4 regions of the Streptomyces sp. NPDC048612 genome follow, and region 4 is predicted to be linked to each of the others. Evidence: predicted binding sites of a transcription regulator. Region 4 holds the regulator's gene; each other region holds the start of a gene.

Region 1 (4,209 bases), on a different contig from region 4:
GTCTCACGGGGGCCGGGAACGGAGGCCACTTGATCTTGGAGCATGGTCACCGCCCTCCCGGCGCCGCCGACGACGGGCAGCCGGGCGCGGGAGCGTCTCGTACGGCCCCGTACGATGCCCCGCCGGCCAGTGCCGCGGCGGTCATCGCCAGCCCGGCCGCCAGTAAGCGCTGCCGCGCGCTCCGCCCCCATCGGTGCCTCCCGCCGCCGGCCCGCACCGGCGGGAAGTGCGGCACCTCACACGGCGGGGGAGCGGGGAGCGGCGGAGAGAGGGCATCGGGGCCGGTGAGGCTGGAGACGCCGGCGAGGGCGGGCGAAGAGGGAGCGGGCGAGGTACGGAGCATGGTGGTACCGCCTGTGAGGTGGTGAGGTCGGGTGAACCGCTGATCACCACCGTGCCGCACGGCCCCGTCCGCCCGCTCCGGGCTGTGGACGACCACGTCGCTGTGGACAACTCGGCCACCCGGGAGGGGGAGGCCGAGCGTCCCGCGGCGGCGTTACGGCAGTTCGATGCCCAGGTCCCAGCCGGCGTGGGCGCCGGTGCACAGGCAGTCGCGGGCCGCGTTGTCGGGGAGGGCGGCGACCGCGTCGAAGAGGACCTCGCGCAGCCGGCCGACGTTCTCGGCGAAGACCCGGAAGACCTCCTCGTGGGAGACGCCCTCGCCGGTCTCGGTGCCCGCGTCCAGGTCGGTGACGAGGGACAACGAGGTGTAGCAGAGGCCCAGTTCGCGGGCCAGGACCGCCTCGGGGTGGCCGGTCATGCCGACCACCGACCAGCCCTGGGCGGCGTGCCAGCGCGATTCGGCGCGGGTCGAGAAGCGGGGGCCCTCGATGACGACGAGGGTGCCGCCGTCCACCGGCTCCCAGTCCCGGCCGCGGGCCGCCGAGAGGGCGGCGCGGCGACCGGTGGGGCAGTAGGGGTCGGCGAAGGTCAGATGGACGACGTTGGGGACGCTGCCGTCGGGCAGGGGCTCGCCGTCGAAGTAGGTCTGGGTGCGGGCCTTGGTGCGGTCGACGAGCTGGTCGGGGACCAGGAGCGTGCCGGGGCCGTATTCGGGGCGCAGCCCGCCGACCGCACACGGGCCGAGGACCTGGCGCACGCCGAGTGAGCGCAGTGCCCACAGGTTGGCGCGGTAATTGATGCGGTGCGGCGGGAGATGGTGGTCGCGGCCGTGCCGGGGCAGGAACGCGACCTGGCGGCCGGCGACCTCCCCCGTGAACAGGGAGTCGCTCGGGCGCCCGTACGGGGTGTCCACTGTGATCTCGGTCACGTCGTCGAGGAACGAGTAGAAGCCCGATCCGCCGATAACGCCAATCTCCGCGTCAGCCATGCCGGTCACACTATCGGGGCGCGGCAACGGGGGAGAGTGGCTGACGGAGACGGAAGAAAACCGCAAGGCAACGGGCCCCGCCGTCGGTGACGGCGGGGCCCGGAGAAGCGCGGGTCAGGCGGCGGAGCTGCTGCCCGAGGACGAAGCGGCGGCCGGGGAGGCGGACTTGCTGTCCGAGCTGCCGGACGAGGAGCTCGACGTGTCCGAAGAGCCGGACGAGTCCGAGGAGGACGTGCCCGAGGTGCTGGAGCTCTTCGCGGGGCTGCTGCTGGACGACGAGCCGCGGCTGTCGTTGCGGTAGAAGCCGGAGCCCTTGAAGACGATGCCGACCGCGGAGAACACCTTCTTGAGGCGTCCGTTGCAGCTGGGGCACTCCGTGAGCGCGTCGTCGGTGAACTTCTGCACCGCCTCGAGGCCCTCGCCGCACTCGGTGCACTGGTACTGGTAGGTCGGCACTTGACTTCCTCCTGGCACTCTCACTCGATGAGTGCTAACGACGCTCCATATTGCAGTATTCCCGCCCGCCAGTCCACCGTGACCGGCGGACGGTGACCGACCCCACGCTCGGTCAGGCGCGCGCCAGCTCCCGTTCCCGGTCGTCGGAAACGGCCGGGACCCGGGCGTCGGCGCCCTGCGAGGCGACGGGGGAGGCCGCCGCCGGGGTGCGCGGCAGCAGGTGGGCGCGGAGCGCCAGCAGCACCACCAGGGCCAGCGCCGTACCGGCCAGCGGCACCAGGAACCCGGTGCTCGGCCCGAAGCGGTCCGCCAGCTGGCCGGCCGAGGTCGCCGCGGCCGCCTGGCCCAGCGCGACCGCGCCGGTCAGCCAGGTGAAGGCCTCGGTGCGGGCGGCGGCCGGCACCAGCGACTCCACCAGCGTGTAGCCGGTGATCAGGGCCGGGGCGATGCACAGGCCGACGACCAGGCCGACGGCGCCCAGCAGCGGCACCGCGGTGACCGCCCACAGCGGGACGGTGGCCAGCGCCAGCAGCCCGTAGGCCACCAGCAGACGGCGCCGCGGGCCCACCTTCCAGGCGAGGGCGCCGCAGACGATCCCGGCGAGCATGTTGCCGCCCGCGAAGATCCCGTAGAGCACGCCGTTGATGCCGGGCTGCCCGATGTGCTCGGTGAACGCCGTCAGCGAGACCTGCATACCGCCGAAGACCGAGCCGATGCCCAGGAAGGCCACGATCAGCACGCGGACACCGGGGACCGACAGCGCCGAGACGCGCGCCGGTTCGCCGGTCCGCGCCCGGTGCACGGCCGGCTGGCTGCGCCGCTGCGCGGCGAACAGCAGCCCGCCGGCCAGCGTCAGCGCGGCCTCGGCGACCAGCCCGGCCGCCGGGTGGACCCCGGTGCACAGCGCGGTCGCCAGCACCGGGCCGACCACGAAGGTGAACTCGTCCGTCACCGACTCGAAGGCGGCGGCCGTCGGCATCAGCGGGCTGCCGCCCAGCCGGGCCGCCCAGCGGGCCCGCACCATCGGGCCGACCTGCGGAGTCGAGGCGCCCGTGGGGACCGCCACCGCCAGCAGCGTCCACAGGGGGGCGTGGGCGAGGGCCAGGGTGATCAGCGCCGCGACGCCGGCGACATGCGCCAGGACGCCGGGGATCAGCACCGCGCGCTGCCCGAAGCGGTCGGCGAGCTTGCCGCTCTGCGGGGCGAACAGGGCCATCGATACACCGGTGGTGGCGGACACCGCGCCCGCGGTGCCGTACGAGCCGGTGGTGGACTGGACGAGCAGCACGATGCCGATCGTCAGCATGGCGAAGGGCTGCCGGGCCAGAAAGCCGGGCAGCAGGAATGTCCATGCACCAGGGGTGCGGAGGAGTGGTCCGTATCCGGTACGGGTGTCCTTGACCGCGGATGCCACGGCCGGGCCTTTCTGCCGCCTGGTAGCGCCACCCGCGAGGTCCTCACGGGTACGCGCCGAGAGCTGTCCTCTCGCGCAGGACCGAGTGATACCGCGTGGTCCGCACCAAAGAGGTGGCTGCATGGGGCAGGGGGACCGCGGCCGCCGAGCGGTCGCGCCAGCTCTGCATCAGGCAGAGTTGGTTCGTCGATGTGCCTCTTCATGCTACAGGCCGCAGCGCGTGAAGCCCTGGGATAGGCCAGGGCTTCACACGGAATTCCTTGGTATCCGTGGAGAGATGCGGCACATTTCCGTATCTCCCGCTGCGGCGCGGGGTCAGTGGCGGCTGTGGCCCCGCCCCGAGGGGCCGCCGGTCCCCAGCCAGCCGGCCAGCTTGCCGCCCTGGGAGACCGCCTGCAGCCGCCGCTCCGCCGCGTCGCGCACCGGATCGGTCGCGACCACCAGCAGCTCGTCGCCGCGCCGCAGCACCGTCGACGGCGAGGGCACGAAGCTGGAGCCGTCCCGGACGATGAGGGTGACGGCCGCGCCCGCGGGCATCCGCAGCTCCCCGACCTCGACGCCGTGCATACGGGACGCCGGGCCGATCGAGGTGGACAGCAGATGGCCGCGCAGCCGCTCCAGGGGCGCCGACTCGATGCCCAGGTCGGCGGCCTCCTTGCCGTCGCCCAGCCGCAGCCGCCGGGCCAGCCAGGGCAGGGTCGGCCCCTGGACCAGGGTGTAGACCACGACCAGCACGAAGACGATGTTGAAGACCCGCTCGCTGCCCGGCACGTCGCCCACCATCGGGATGGTGGCCAGCACAATCGGCACCGCACCGCGCAGTCCGGCCCACGACAGCAGGGCCTTCTCCTGCCAGGGCACCCGGAACGGCAGCAGCGCCACGAACACGGACGTCGGCCGGGCCACCAGCGTCAGGATCATGCCGATCACCAGCGCCGGGACGATGTCGTCGATCAGGTTGTGCGGGGTCACCAGCAGGCCCAGCAGGACGAACATGCCGATCTGGCCG
Region 2 (4,209 bases), on a different contig from region 4:
GACGAACTGGAGCGCTACGGCCGGGGCGAGCCGTTCCGCGCCCCCGTACGGCGGGAGGAGCTGCACCACTCGGCGTGAACCGCGCCCTTCCGGCGGGGAACCCGGGCGCCCGGCCCCGCCGGAAAACCCGAGGACCCGGGTCCCGCCGCAGCGGGACCCGGGTCCTGGGTGAAGCAGACCGACGCGGCGCGTCAGCCGAGCCGACGGCTCAGGTCAGTGCGCGTGGCCGTGACCGTGACCGGCCTCCGGCTCCTCCTCGGCGGGCTTCTCGACGACCAGGGTCTCGGTCGTCAGCAGCAGCGAGGCGATCGACGCGGCGTTCTCCAGCGCGGAGCGGGTGACCTTGACCGGGTCGATGACGCCGGCCTTGACCAGGTCGCCGTACTCGCCGGTGGCGGCGTTGAAGCCGTTGCCCTTGTCCTGCTCGGCGACCTTCGCGGTGATGACGTAGCCCTCAAGGCCGGCGTTCTCCGCGATCCAGCGCAGCGGCTCGACGACGGCGCGGCGGACGACGGCGACACCGGTGGCCTCGTCGCCCTCCTTGCCGAGGGAGCCCTCCAGCACCTTGCCGGCGTGGACCAGAGCGGAGCCACCACCGGAGACGATGCCCTCCTCGACCGCGGCGCGGGTCGCGGAGATGGCGTCCTCCAGACGGTGCTTCTTCTCCTTGAGCTCGACCTCGGTGGCCGCACCCACGCGGATGACGCAGACGCCACCGGCGAGCTTGGCGAGGCGCTCCTGAAGCTTCTCGCGGTCCCAGTCCGAGTCGGTGGACTCGATCTCGGCCTTGATCTGGGCCACGCGGCCGGCCACGTCCTCGGCCTTGCCGCCACCGTCGACGATGGTGGTGTCGTCCTTGGTGACGGTGACCCGGCGGGCGGTGCCGAGCACGTCCAGACCGGCCTGGTCGAGCTTGAGGCCGACCTCCTCGGCGATGACGGTGGCACCGGTGAGGGTGGCCATGTCGCCGAGCATCGCCTTGCGGCGGTCACCGAAGCCGGGGGCCTTGACGGCCACGGCGTTGAAGGTGCCACGGATCTTGTTCACGACCAGGGTCGACAGGGCCTCGCCCTCGACGTCCTCGGCGATGATCAGCAGCGGCTTGGAGGAGCCGGCCTGGATGACCTTCTCCAGCAGCGGCAGCAGGTCCTGGATCGAGCCGATCTTGCCCTGGTGGATCAGGATGTACGGGTCCTCGAGGACGGCCTCCATACGCTCCTGGTCGGTGACCATGTACGGCGACAGGTAGCCCTTGTCGAAGGCCATGCCCTCGGTGAAGTCCAGCTCCAGACCGAAGGTGTTGGACTCCTCGACGGTGATGACACCGTCCTTGCCGACCTTGTCCATGGCCTCGGCGATCAGCTCGCCGACCTGCTTGTCCTGCGCGGACAGACCGGCCACGGCGGCGATGTCGGTCTTGTCGTCGATCGGACGGGCGGTCGCGAGGAGCTCCTCGGACACGGCCTTGACGGCGGCGTCGATGCCCTTCTTCAGGGCGGCGGGGGAGGCGCCGGCGGCGACGTTGCGCAGGCCCTCGCGGACCAGCGCCTGGGCCAGCACGGTGGCGGTGGTGGTGCCGTCACCCGCGATGTCGTTGGTCTTGGTCGCCACCTCCTTGACGAGCTGGGCGCCGAGGTTCTCGTACGGGTCGTCGACCTCGACCTCACGGGCGATGGTGACGCCGTCGTTGGTGATGGTCGGCGCGCCGAACTTCTTGTCGATGACGACGTTGCGGCCCTTGGGGCCGATGGTCACCTTGACCGTGTCGGCAAGCTTGTTGACGCCGCGCTCAAGGGCGCGACGGGCGTCCTCGTCGAACTTCAGGATCTTCGCCATGGGTTGCTTCAAGTCCTCTCAATGCGATCCTCGGCCACGACGTGGGGACCGCTGTCGCTCAAACGGACTGCGCCCCTGCCCCGGTTGTTTAGACGCGGGAAACCAGGGGCGCAGATCACGGCAAAACCGGGTGACTTACTTCTCGACGATCGCGAGCACGTCGCGAGCCGAGAGAACGAGGTAGTCCTCGTTGTTGTACTTCACCTCGGTGCCGCCGTACTTGCTGTAGAGCACGACGTCGCCGACCTTCACGTCGAGCTCGACGCGCTTGCCGTCCTCGACCCGGCCCGGGCCCACGGCCAGGACAACGCCCTCCTGGGGCTTCTCCTTGGCGGTGTCCGGAATGACCAGGCCCGAAGCCGTGGTCTGCTCGGCGTCGAGCGGCTGGACCACAATGCGGTCCTCAAGCGGCTTGATGGCAACCTTGGAGCTGGTGGTCGTCACGATCCGACCTCCCCCTTCGGAGATCTCACGGGGTTAACTGTCTGAGGTGGCGACCAGGTCGATCCGTCGTCGCGGGTGCCGGACCTGCCCGTCGCTGTGTTGGCACTCCCCACTGGAGAGTGCCAACGCCGAGACTATGACGCGGTTAGCACTCGGTCAAGCGGAGTGCCAGCGCGGCGGGGAGTCTTCGTCCGCCGCCGGTTGACCGGCCGGGAGGAGCCGCGGTTTCCCGGCCCGCCCACATTCGGCGATCATGGCCATCTACAGCGGGGGCGGGGCGGGTTACGAGACAACTATCGGGAAGATTCCCGGCGCATCGGACATACCTCCCCCTGCTCTCGCAACCAGGCCACCGGCTGCCTCGTCTACCTCCCCGACTGCCGGGCGGACGAACCGGGCCCGTTCCCGGCCGGCCGGCGGCCTCGACGACCGATGGCGGAGGAAAACCCGTGCGTCCCACGACCAGAGTTCCCCGGAGGGCCAGGGTCCCGGAGAGCGATGTCGAACGCACCATGACGTTCGAGGCGCTGGCCCAGGCGCCGGACCGGCGGAGGACCGAGGCACGGCTGCTCGCCCTCGTCGTCCTGATCGCGGTCTTCGGCCACGCCTACACCGGCCTGTCGATGGAGGGCCGGCTGTCCGCCGGACTGGCCGGCTTCGCCGCCGGCATGGCCCTCATGGCGCTGGTCCCGCATCTGGTCCTGCGCCGGTTCGCGCCCCGCGCCGATCCGCTGATCCTGCCGCTGGCGACCCTGCTGTCCGGAATAGGCCTGGTACTGCTGCACCGCCTGGACCTCACCTACGCGAAGTCGCCACGGCTGAAGATCGCCGCGGCGGCCGACGGCCAGCTGGTGTGGACCGCGATCGGGGTGGCGGTCTGCGTCGTCATCCTGCTGGTACTGCGCGACCACCGCATCCTGCAGCGCTACATCTATCTGACGATGGTGATCGCGCTCGTACTGCTGATGGCGCCGGCCTTCTTCGGCGCCGACATGTACGGCGCCAAGCGGTGGATTCTGCTGGGGCCGCTGTCGCTGCAGCCCGGCGAGTTCGTGAAGATCATGATCTCGGTGTTCTTCGCCGGCTACCTCACCGTCAACCGCGACGCGCTGGCGCTGGCCGGCCGCCGCGTCCTGGGCATGCAGCTGCCCCCGGGGCGCCAACTCGCGCCGATCTTCACGATCTGGGCGATCAGCCTGCTGGTGCTGATCTTCGAACGGGACCTGGGCACCTCGCTGATCTTCTTCGGCGTCTTCGTGATCATGCTCTACATGGCCACCGACCGCACCAGCTGGGTGGTCTGCGGTCTGCTGATGGCCACGGTCGGCGCGGCCGTCGTCGGCTCCCTCGAACCCCATGTCCACGGCCGGGTCACCGCCTGGCTGGACCCCATGCGGGCGTTCACCAGGGCCGGCCAGGCGGAGCACATGTCCGACCAGCTCGCCCAGGCGCTGCTCAGCTTCGGCAGCGGGGGCATCAGCGGCAGCGGCCTGGGCCAGGGCCACCCCGAGCTGATCGGCTTCGCCGGCAACAGCGACTTCATCCTCACCACCGTCGGCGAGGAGTTGGGGCTGGCCGGGGTGATGGCCGTGATCATGCTCTACGTCCTGCTGGCCCAGCGCGGCCTGCGGGTCGGGCTGAGCGCCCGCGACCCCTTCGGCAAGCTGCTCGCGGTCGGTCTCTCCGGTGCGCTGCTGCTCCAGGTCTTCGTCGTCTCCGGCGGCGTCACCGGCCTCATCCCCCTCACCGGCAAGGCGCTCCCGTTCCTCGCCAAGGGGGGCTCCTCGTTGGTCGCCAATTGGGTCATGGTGGCCCTGCTCCTGCGGATCAGCGATCACGCGCAGCGGCGGCGCGAGCCGGTGTGAGGGCTTCCCACGTTTTCGGCTTTCCCGCCGTGGTGGCTCGCGTCGTTTCGGGTCCGCTGCGCGG
Region 3 (4,209 bases), on a different contig from region 4:
CAAAGGAAATCACCCGGCGTACGGCTCACCGCAGCGGAATCCCAGGAAGCGACGCCGTAGCAGCGGAACCGCAAAAGTTGAAATGTGTGCAGCCCCTGCGCGAGCTCCTCCACGCACCCGGCACGCAAACGCCTCCGGGCAGCCCTGTCCCCACCGGTCCGGAAAGGCCTGCCGAAGCATCACGCGACACGGGCACAGCCGCTCGAATCCAGCCCCCGAAATGCATTTCACGAGCCGGCCCGGCCGGTGGCGAGGGAGGGACGCATTCATGGCCCGTCGCGCACAAACTGCCCGCAGTAAGGTCGGCGCATGTGGATTCGATTACGCCGCCCGTGGCGCGGCAGGCTGATCGTGGTGGGCAGCGCCCTGGTGCTCGCCGTCGGCGGAGCCGCGCTGCTGCTGGCAAGCGAGGCGCCACCACCTCCGTACGTACCGCCGCAGCGGTCCGGGGCGCACATCAATGAAGTGGTCCTCTACGCCTACGAGAGCACCCTGCACGTGGACCCCGATCCCCCGCCGGGACCGGGCACCGTCATCGGCGCCGTCCTGCTGGCGGTGAGCGGGGGCCTGTGCGCCGGGAGCTGTCTCATCCGCCGCAAGCGCGCAACACCGCGCACCTGACCGCCGAGACCGGCCGAGTTCACCGAGACCGCCACCACCGCCTCACAACAGCGCCAACCGCCGCCCGCCGGAGCCGTATCGCCCGCCCGCAAAAACGCCGCCGGGGCGGCACCCCCCCCCTGAAGGAGGGTGCCGCCCCGGCGAACGTGTGGACGTGTTGATCCGGGAGGATCAGCGTTCCGATCCGCGCGGGATCAGAAGTCCATGTCACCGCCCGGCATACCGCCCGGAGCGCCCGCCGGGGCGGCCTTCTCCGGCTTGTCGGCGATGACGGCCTCGGTGGTGAGGAAGAGCGCCGCGATGGAGGCGGCGTTCTGCAGCGCGGAGCGCGTCACCTTGGCCGGGTCGATGATGCCCTCGGCGATCATGTCGACGTACTCGCCGGTCGCGGCGTTCAGACCGTGGCCGACGGCCAGGTTGCGCACCTTCTCCACCACGACGCCGCCCTCAAGGCCGCCGTTGACGGAGATCTGCTTGAGCGGGGCCTCCAGGGCGAGCTTCACGGCGTTGGCGCCGGTCGCCTCGTCACCCTCGAGCTCCAGCTTCTCGAAGACCTGGGAGGCCTGGAGCAGGGCGACGCCACCGCCGGCGACGATGCCCTCCTCGACGGCCGCCTTCGCGTTGCGAACGGCGTCCTCGATGCGGTGCTTGCGCTCCTTGAGCTCGACCTCGGTGGCGGCACCGGCCTTGATGACGGCCACGCCGCCGGCCAGCTTCGCCAGACGCTCCTGGAGCTTCTCGCGGTCGTAGTCCGAGTCGCTGTTCTCGATCTCGGCGCGGATCTGGTTGACGCGGCCCTGGACCTGGTCGCTGTCACCGGCACCGTCGACGATGGTGGTCTCGTCCTTGGTGATGACGACCTTGCGGGCGCGGCCGAGCAGTTCGAGACCGGCGTTCTCCAGCTTGAGGCCGACCTCCTCGGAGATGACGGTGCCACCGGTGAGGATGGCGATGTCGCCGAGCATGGCCTTGCGGCGGTCACCGAAGCCCGGGGCCTTGACGGCGACGGACTTGAAGGTGCCACGGATCTTGTTGACGACCAGGGTCGACAGGGCCTCGCCCTCGACGTCCTCGGCGATGATCAGCAGCGGCTTGCCGGACTGCATGACCTTCTCCAGGAGCGGCAGCAGGTCCTTCACACTGCCGATCTTGGAGTTGACGATGAGGATGTACGGGTCGTCGAGCGCGGCTTCCATGCGCTCCATGTCGGTCGCGAAGTACGCCGAGATGTAGCCCTTGTCGAAGCGCATACCCTCGGTGAGTTCCAGCTCCAGACCGAAGGTCTGGGACTCCTCGACGGTGATGACGCCTTCCTTGCCGACCTTGTCCATGGCCTCGGCGATCAGCTCGCCGATCTGGGTGTCGGCGGCGGAGATGGAGGCGGTCGAAGCGATCTGCTCCTTGGTCTCCACGTCCTTGGCCTGCTCCAGCAGGGCGGCGGAGACGGCCTCGACGGCGCGCTCGATACCGCGCTTGAGGGCCATCGGGTTGGCGCCGGCGGCGACGTTGCGCAGGCCCTCGCGGACCAGGGCCTGGGCCAGGACGGTCGCGGTCGTCGTGCCGTCACCGGCGACGTCGTCCGTCTTCTTCGCGACCTCCTTGACCAGCTCGGCGCCGATCTTCTCGTACGGGTCCTCGAGCTCGATCTCCTTGGCGATGGACACACCATCGTTGGTGATCGTGGGGGCGCCCCACTTCTTCTCGAGGACGACGTTGCGGCCCTTGGGGCCGAGGGTGACCTTGACGGCGTCGGCGAGCTGGTTCATCCCGCGCTCGAGACCGCGCCGTGCCTCCTCGTCGAACGCGATGATCTTGGCCATGTGAAGTGGTCCTCCCGGACTAATGGGGTCTCCCCTGCTCGAACGCAGTTGAGAGCTTGGGGAAGGATTTCTCCGGACCGCGCTGGCGCCCGCGACGGACGACCTGCAAGCCTGTGTGGTTCCTTGCCCCACGCGGCCTGCGGGCCTCACCGACCCGGTCCTTCTTTGTCACTCTCACTGGGAGAGTGCTAACGCCAATGATTAGCACTCGCACCCGTCGAGTGCAAGGCGGCTTCGAAGAAGACACCCGCGGGTTGGCGGCCGGGGGGACGCGCGAGCCGGGCACCCAGGGGCGAGGGAGCCCCGCCCGCCCGGTGAACAGCCGAAGGCCCGTACCCCCTCAGGGGTACGGGCCTTCGTCACGCAGTTGTCGGTCGGCGCCTCAGCCGGCCACCCGGACCATGTCCGCCTGCGGCCCCTTCTGGCCCTGCGAGATCTCGAACTCGACCCGCTGACCCTCCTCAAGGGTGCGGTAACCGTCCATCTGGATCGCGCTGTAGTGGACGAAAACATCCGCACCACCGTCGACCGCGATGAAGCCGTACCCCTTCTCCGCGTTGAACCACTTGACGGTGCCCTGAGCCATGCCTAACTCCCCTATTACTGGCCCTTGCGCAGGACCGCACTCCGCGGACCCGGGTCAGACCTCACCCCGCGAAGGCCCGTGGGGTGTGCGCCGGAACGCGTCGACCGCCGCTGAATGTATCTGCACAGATGCCCAGAGCAACAGGTCAATCGGACGAGAATTCTGGAGGCCGAGAATCGGCAATATGCGCCTAAGTCCTGGTTCTCCAGGGCAAGTCGGGCCGGGCATAGCGCACCTAGGCGACAAATACCGCCCACACTTTGGCCACAACTGATCACGAACACATATGCGTTCGGCATGCGCGCGGTGATATCCCGAGGGGGATCACCCCAATGGTATCTCCTTTCACAACACGGAATTGCCCCGTCCGCTTTCTGGCGGACGGGGCAATTCCGGTCATGCAGGAGAAGAGTTGGCGCAAATCAGCACCCGCCGGCCACCGCCGGGATGATGGAGATGCCCGCACCGTCCGGGGTGGGCGTCTCCAGGCCCTGCTCGAAGCGCACATCGTCGTCGTTGACGTACACGTTCACGAAGCGGCGCAGCTTCCCGGCGTCGTCCAGCACACGGGCCGCGATGCCCTGGTGGTTCTGCTCCAGGTCGGCGATCACCTCGGAGAGGGTCGCGCCCTCGGCGGGGACCTCGGCCTGGCCGCCGGTGTACGTGCGGAGGATGGTGGGGATGCGGACCTTGACGCTCATGGTTCTGCCTTCCAGGGGTACGGAGTACGAGTTCGGGGGCTGGGGCGCGGCCTCGTCCGCCGGACGGGCCGTCGGCCTCAGCCGGCCAGGCCGGCCGCGCGGAACGCGTCCAGGTCCGGACGGATCGTGGCCGTGGGACCGGACGTCGGGGCGACCGCGTCGAGGGTCTTGAGGCCGTCACCGGTGTTCAGGACGACGGTGGTCAGGGACGGGTCGAGCACGCCGTCCTCGATCAGCTTCTTGGTCACGCCGACGGTCACCCCGCCCGCGGTCTCCGCGAAGATCCCTTCCGTCCTGGCCAGCAGCTTGATCGCGTCCACGACCTGCGCGTCGTCGACGTCCTCCACGGCTCCGCCCGTACGGCGCGCGATGTCGAGGACGTACGGGCCGTCGGCCGGGTTGCCGATCGCCAGCGACTTGGCGATGGTGTTCGGCTTCTGCGGGCGCACGACGTCCTGGCCGGCCTTGAAGGCCGCGGACA
Region 4 (4,209 bases):
GCACCGCCGCGATCTGTGCCCCGCGCATCAGCCCGCCCGCGGCGATCACCGGGATCTGCACGGCCTCCCGGATCTGGCCGAGCGCCGCCAGCAGCCCCAGCCCCGCGCCGGTCCCGTCCGCGTGCGGATCGTCCCGGTGGGTGCCCTGGTGGCCGCCGGCCTCCACGCCCTGCACACAGACCGCGTCGGCGCCCGACCACTGCGCGGCCTGCGCCTCGGCGGCGGTGGTGACCGTGACGACGGTGTACGTGCCGACCTTGGCGAACGCGTCGAGGACGGCGCGCGAGGGGCAGCCGAAGGTGAAGGACACCACCGGCACCGGGTCCTCCCGCAGTATCGCGAGCTTGGCCTCGTAGCCGTCGTCGATGGGCCCGTCGGTGTCGCCGAGCTCGGTCTCGTACCAGGTGGCCTCGCCGGCGAGCTGTTCGCGGTAGACCTCGACGACGGAGGCGTCGGCCAGGGAGGGCTGCGGCATGAAGAGATTGACGCCGAAGGGGCGGTCGGTCAGCGACCGCAGCTGTTTGATCTCCTGGTACATGCCGTCGGCGGTCTTGTAGCCGGCGGCGAGGAAGCCGAGACCGCCGGCGCCGCAGACGGCGGCGGCCAGCTCGGGTCCGGAGCCGCCTCCCGCCATCGGGGCCTGCACGATCGGGTAGCGGCAGAGATCGGTCAGCGCGGTGGGCATGAGCACATCGTGTCACGCCCGGCACGCCGCCCCGCACCGGGGCGGCGGCATCCGCGCGGGCCCGGGGAGGTACCGCCACCCCCGGGCCGACCTGGGCTATCGCCCGTTGAACGCGTCCTTCAGACGGGAGAACAACCCCTGCTGTCCCGGCTGGAACTGCCCCGTGGGCCGCTCCTCGCCGCGCAGCTTGGCCAGCCGCCGCAGCACCTCCTCCTGCTCGGCGTCGAGCTTGGAAGGCGTCTGCACCTCGACATGGACGATGAGGTCGCCCCGGCCGCCGCCGCGCAGATGGGTCACCCCGCGCTGGTGCAGCGGGATCGACTGGCCGGACTGGGTACCGGGCCGGACATCGATCTCCTCCACCCCGTCCAGCGTCTCCAGCGGACACTTCGTGCCCAGCGCTGCCGCCGTCATCGGGATGGTGACCGTGCAGTGCAGATCGTCGCCGCGGCGCTGGAACACCGAGTGCGCGACCTCGTGGATCTCCACGTAGAGGTCACCGGCGGGGCCGCCACCGGGGCCGACCTCGCCCTCGCCCGCGAGCTGGATGCGGGTGCCGTTGTCGACACCGGCCGGGATCTTGACGGTCAGGGTGCGGCGGGAGCGGATGCGCCCGTCGCCCGCGCACTCGTGGCACGGCGTCGGGACGACCGTGCCGAAGCCCTGGCACTGCGGGCACGGCCGCGAGGTCATGACCTGGCCGAGGAACGACCGGGTGACCTGCGAGACCTCACCGCGGCCGCGGCACATGTCGCAGGTCTGCGCCGAGGTGCCCGGCGCCGCGCCCTCGCCGCTGCACGTCGTACAGACGACGGCGGTGTCGACCTGGATGTCCTTGGTCGTGCCGAAGGCCGCCTCGTTCAGCTCGATGTCGAGCCGGATCATGGCGTCCTGGCCGCGGCGGGTGCGCGAGCGCGGCCCGCGCTGCGACGCGGTGCCGAAGAACGCGTCCATGATGTCGGAGAAGTTGCCGAAGCCCGCGCCGAAGCCGCCCGCGCCCTGGCCGCCGCCGGCCTGCGAGAGCGGGTCCCCGCCGAGGTCGTAGACCTGCTTCTTCTGCGGGTCCGACAGCACCTCGTAAGCGGCGTTGATCTCCTTGAACCGCTCCTGGGTCTTCGGGTCCGGGTTCACGTCCGGGTGCAGCTCACGCGCGAGCCGGCGGAAGGCCTTCTTGATCTGGTCCTGCGAGGCGTCGCGTCCGATGCCGAGGACCGAGTAGTAATCCGTGGCCACTTACGACTCCGCGAGGATTTGTCCGACGTAACGTGCCACTGCGCGTACCGCTCCCATCGTTCCGGGGTAGTCCATGCGGGTCGGTCCGACCACGCCGAGTTTGGCGACTGCCTCGTCGCCCGAACCGTAGCCGACCGTGACGACCGATGTGGACGCCAGGCCTTCGTGGGCATTCTCATGCCCGATGCGTACGGTCATGCCCGAGTCATTGGCTTCCCCGAGCAGCTTGAGCATCACCACATGCTCTTCCAGCGCCTCCAGCACCGGCCGGATGGTCAGCGGGAAATCATGCCCGAAGCGCGTGAGATTTGCGGTGCCGCCGATCATCAGCCGCTCTTCGGTCTCCTCCACCAGAGTCTCCAGCAACACCGACAGCACTGTCGAGACCGTGCCGCGGTCGTCCTGCTCGAAGGACTCCGGGAGATCCTGCACCAACCGCGGCACATCCGCGAACCGGCGCCCCACCACCCGGCTGTTGAGCCGGGCCCGCAGGTCCGCGAGGGAGGTCTCGCCGAACGGTGCCTGGCAGTCGATCAGCCGCTGCTCGACCCGCCCGGTGTCCGTGATCAGCACCAGCATCAGCCGGGCCGGGGCCAGCGCCAGCAGCTCGACGTGCCGGACCGTGGACCGGGTCAGGGACGGGTACTGCACGACCGCGACCTGCCGGGTCAGCTGCGCCAGCAGCCGGACCGTGCGGCCCACCACGTCGTCGAGGTCGACGGCGCCGTCCAGGAAGTTCTGGATCGCCCGCCGCTCCGGGCTGGACAGCGGCTTCACACCGGCCAGCTTGTCGACGAACAGGCGGTAGCCCTTGTCGGTGGGGATACGCCCGGCGCTGGTGTGCGGCTGGGCGATGAACCCCTCGTCCTCCAGGACCGCCATGTCGTTGCGGACGGTGGCCGGGGAGACACCGAGCTGATGGCGTTCGGTCAGGGCCTTGGAGCCGACCGGCTCCTCCGTCCCGACATAGTCCTGGACGATGGCGCGCAGCACCTCGAGCCTGCGTTCACTGAGCATCCCGCGCACCTCCAGTCCGGCCGTCCGCCGTCTCGACTCTCCTGGCACTCACACGGGCCGAGTGCCAGACCTTGAGCCAGTGTACGGCCGAGTAGCACGGACCCGGCAAGGGTGGCCGCACACAGCACCCGCCCGGTGACCGTGTTCGGGCGATCTGTCGGGCAACGCTATCGCGATGGCGCTAGCGTCTCGGTATGCGCACTGCTTGGGAAGAGGCCCGTTGGGAACAGCTCGGTGACGGTGTCGCCAGACGCCGGATGCCGGGCTGGGACGAGACGATCGGCGTGATCGCGGGGACCACCGGCGTCATGATCGTCGACACCGGCGCGACCCTGCGCGACGGTGCGGATCTGCGGCGGGCGATCCGCGGTGTGCTGGGCCGCGACGTGACGCATGTCGCGCTCACCCACCCCCACTTCGATCATGTCCTGGGCACCGCCGCCTTCGCGGGCGTCGAGGTCTTCGGCGCGGCCGGGCTGGGCGACCTGCTGCGCCGCGGCAAGGACGAGCTGCGGCACGACGCGATCCGGCACGGCGTCGACCGGGACGCCGCCGCCGAGGCCGCCGATCTGCTGGTCGCCCCGCACCACCACGTCCACGACCAGCTGACCGTCGAGCTCGGCGACCGGCAGGTGCTGCTCGCCAACGTCGGGCCGGGCCACTCCGCGCACGACCTGGCGGTCCTGGTGCCCGGCCGGGGCGGGTCCCCGGAGATCGTCTTCTGCGGCGACCTGGTCGAGGAGTCCGGCGAGCCCCAGGCAGGCCCGGACGCGCTGCCGCAGCGCTGGCCCGGCGCGCTGGACCGGCTGCTGTCCCTCGGCGGCGAGGACGCCCGGTACGTTCCCGGCCACGGCGCCGTGGTGGACGCCCGCTTCGTCCGCGCCCAACGGGACGCCCTCGCCGCCCGCTTCGGCGTCGCCCCCTCCTGATCCGCCCGCCACCCACAGACAGGCCCCCATGCAGAGCAAGCGCTACAGCCCCGACCTCACCCCGCCCTGGAAGAAGCAGCGCCCCGCGCCCGAGGTTCCCGCCGATCCCGATCTGGTCGTCGAAGAGGTCACCTCGGGCTTCTGTGGTGCGGTGATCCGCTGCGAGAAGACCGCGCAGGGTCCGACGGTCACCCTGGAGGACCGCTTCGGCAAGCACCGTGTCTTTCCCATGGAGCCGCGCGGCTTCCTCCTGGAGGGCAAGGTGGTCACCCTCGTACGCCCCCAGGGCACGCCGGCGCCGAGCCGCCCCGCACGCACGGCCTCGGGCTCCGTCGCCGTGCCCGG

Evidence for each region. Region 4 encodes HrcA, which represses chaperone genes, less so after heat shock. Its sites were predicted from a motif close to TTNGCACTCNGNNNNNCNGAGTGCNAA; they were not measured.
Region 1: the regulator HrcA is predicted to act here: its motif matches at 1,798-1,824, upstream of ACGFN2_RS17685 (FmdB family zinc ribbon protein).
Region 2: the regulator HrcA is predicted to act here: its motif matches at 2,426-2,452, upstream of groES (co-chaperone GroES).
Region 3: the regulator HrcA is predicted to act here: its motif matches at 2,607-2,633, upstream of groL (chaperonin GroEL).

Annotation. Positions count from the first base shown of each region.
Region 1 is NZ_JBICVV010000010.1:137,441-141,649, forward strand. Features, by position in the region: gene ACGFN2_RS17680 (S-methyl-5'-thioadenosine phosphorylase) at 497-1,330, opposite strand; gene ACGFN2_RS17685 (FmdB family zinc ribbon protein) at 1,445-1,786, opposite strand; gene ACGFN2_RS17690 (MFS transporter) at 1,899-3,200, opposite strand; gene ACGFN2_RS17695 (potassium/proton antiporter) at 3,516-4,209, opposite strand, start outside.
Region 2 is NZ_JBICVV010000024.1:9,148-13,356, forward strand. Features, by position in the region: gene ACGFN2_RS28935 (hydroxyacid dehydrogenase) at 1-78, shown strand, start outside; gene groL (chaperonin GroEL) at 214-1,836, opposite strand; gene groES (co-chaperone GroES) at 1,972-2,280, opposite strand; gene ACGFN2_RS28950 (FtsW/RodA/SpoVE family cell cycle protein) at 2,793-4,145, shown strand.
Region 3 is NZ_JBICVV010000026.1:27,735-31,943, reverse strand. Features, by position in the region: gene ACGFN2_RS30305 (hypothetical protein) at 310-621, shown strand; gene groL (chaperonin GroEL) at 816-2,441, opposite strand; gene ACGFN2_RS30295 (cold-shock protein) at 2,824-3,027, opposite strand; gene ACGFN2_RS30290 (MoaD/ThiS family protein) at 3,450-3,728, opposite strand; gene thrC (threonine synthase) at 3,806-4,209, opposite strand, start outside.
Region 4 is NZ_JBICVV010000015.1:185,484-189,692, reverse strand. Features, by position in the region: gene ACGFN2_RS23090 (nitronate monooxygenase) at 1-685, opposite strand, end outside; gene dnaJ (molecular chaperone DnaJ) at 782-1,918, opposite strand; gene hrcA (heat-inducible transcriptional repressor HrcA) at 1,919-2,935, opposite strand; gene ACGFN2_RS23075 (MBL fold metallo-hydrolase) at 3,130-3,864, shown strand; gene ACGFN2_RS23070 (DUF3097 domain-containing protein) at 3,893-4,209, shown strand, end outside.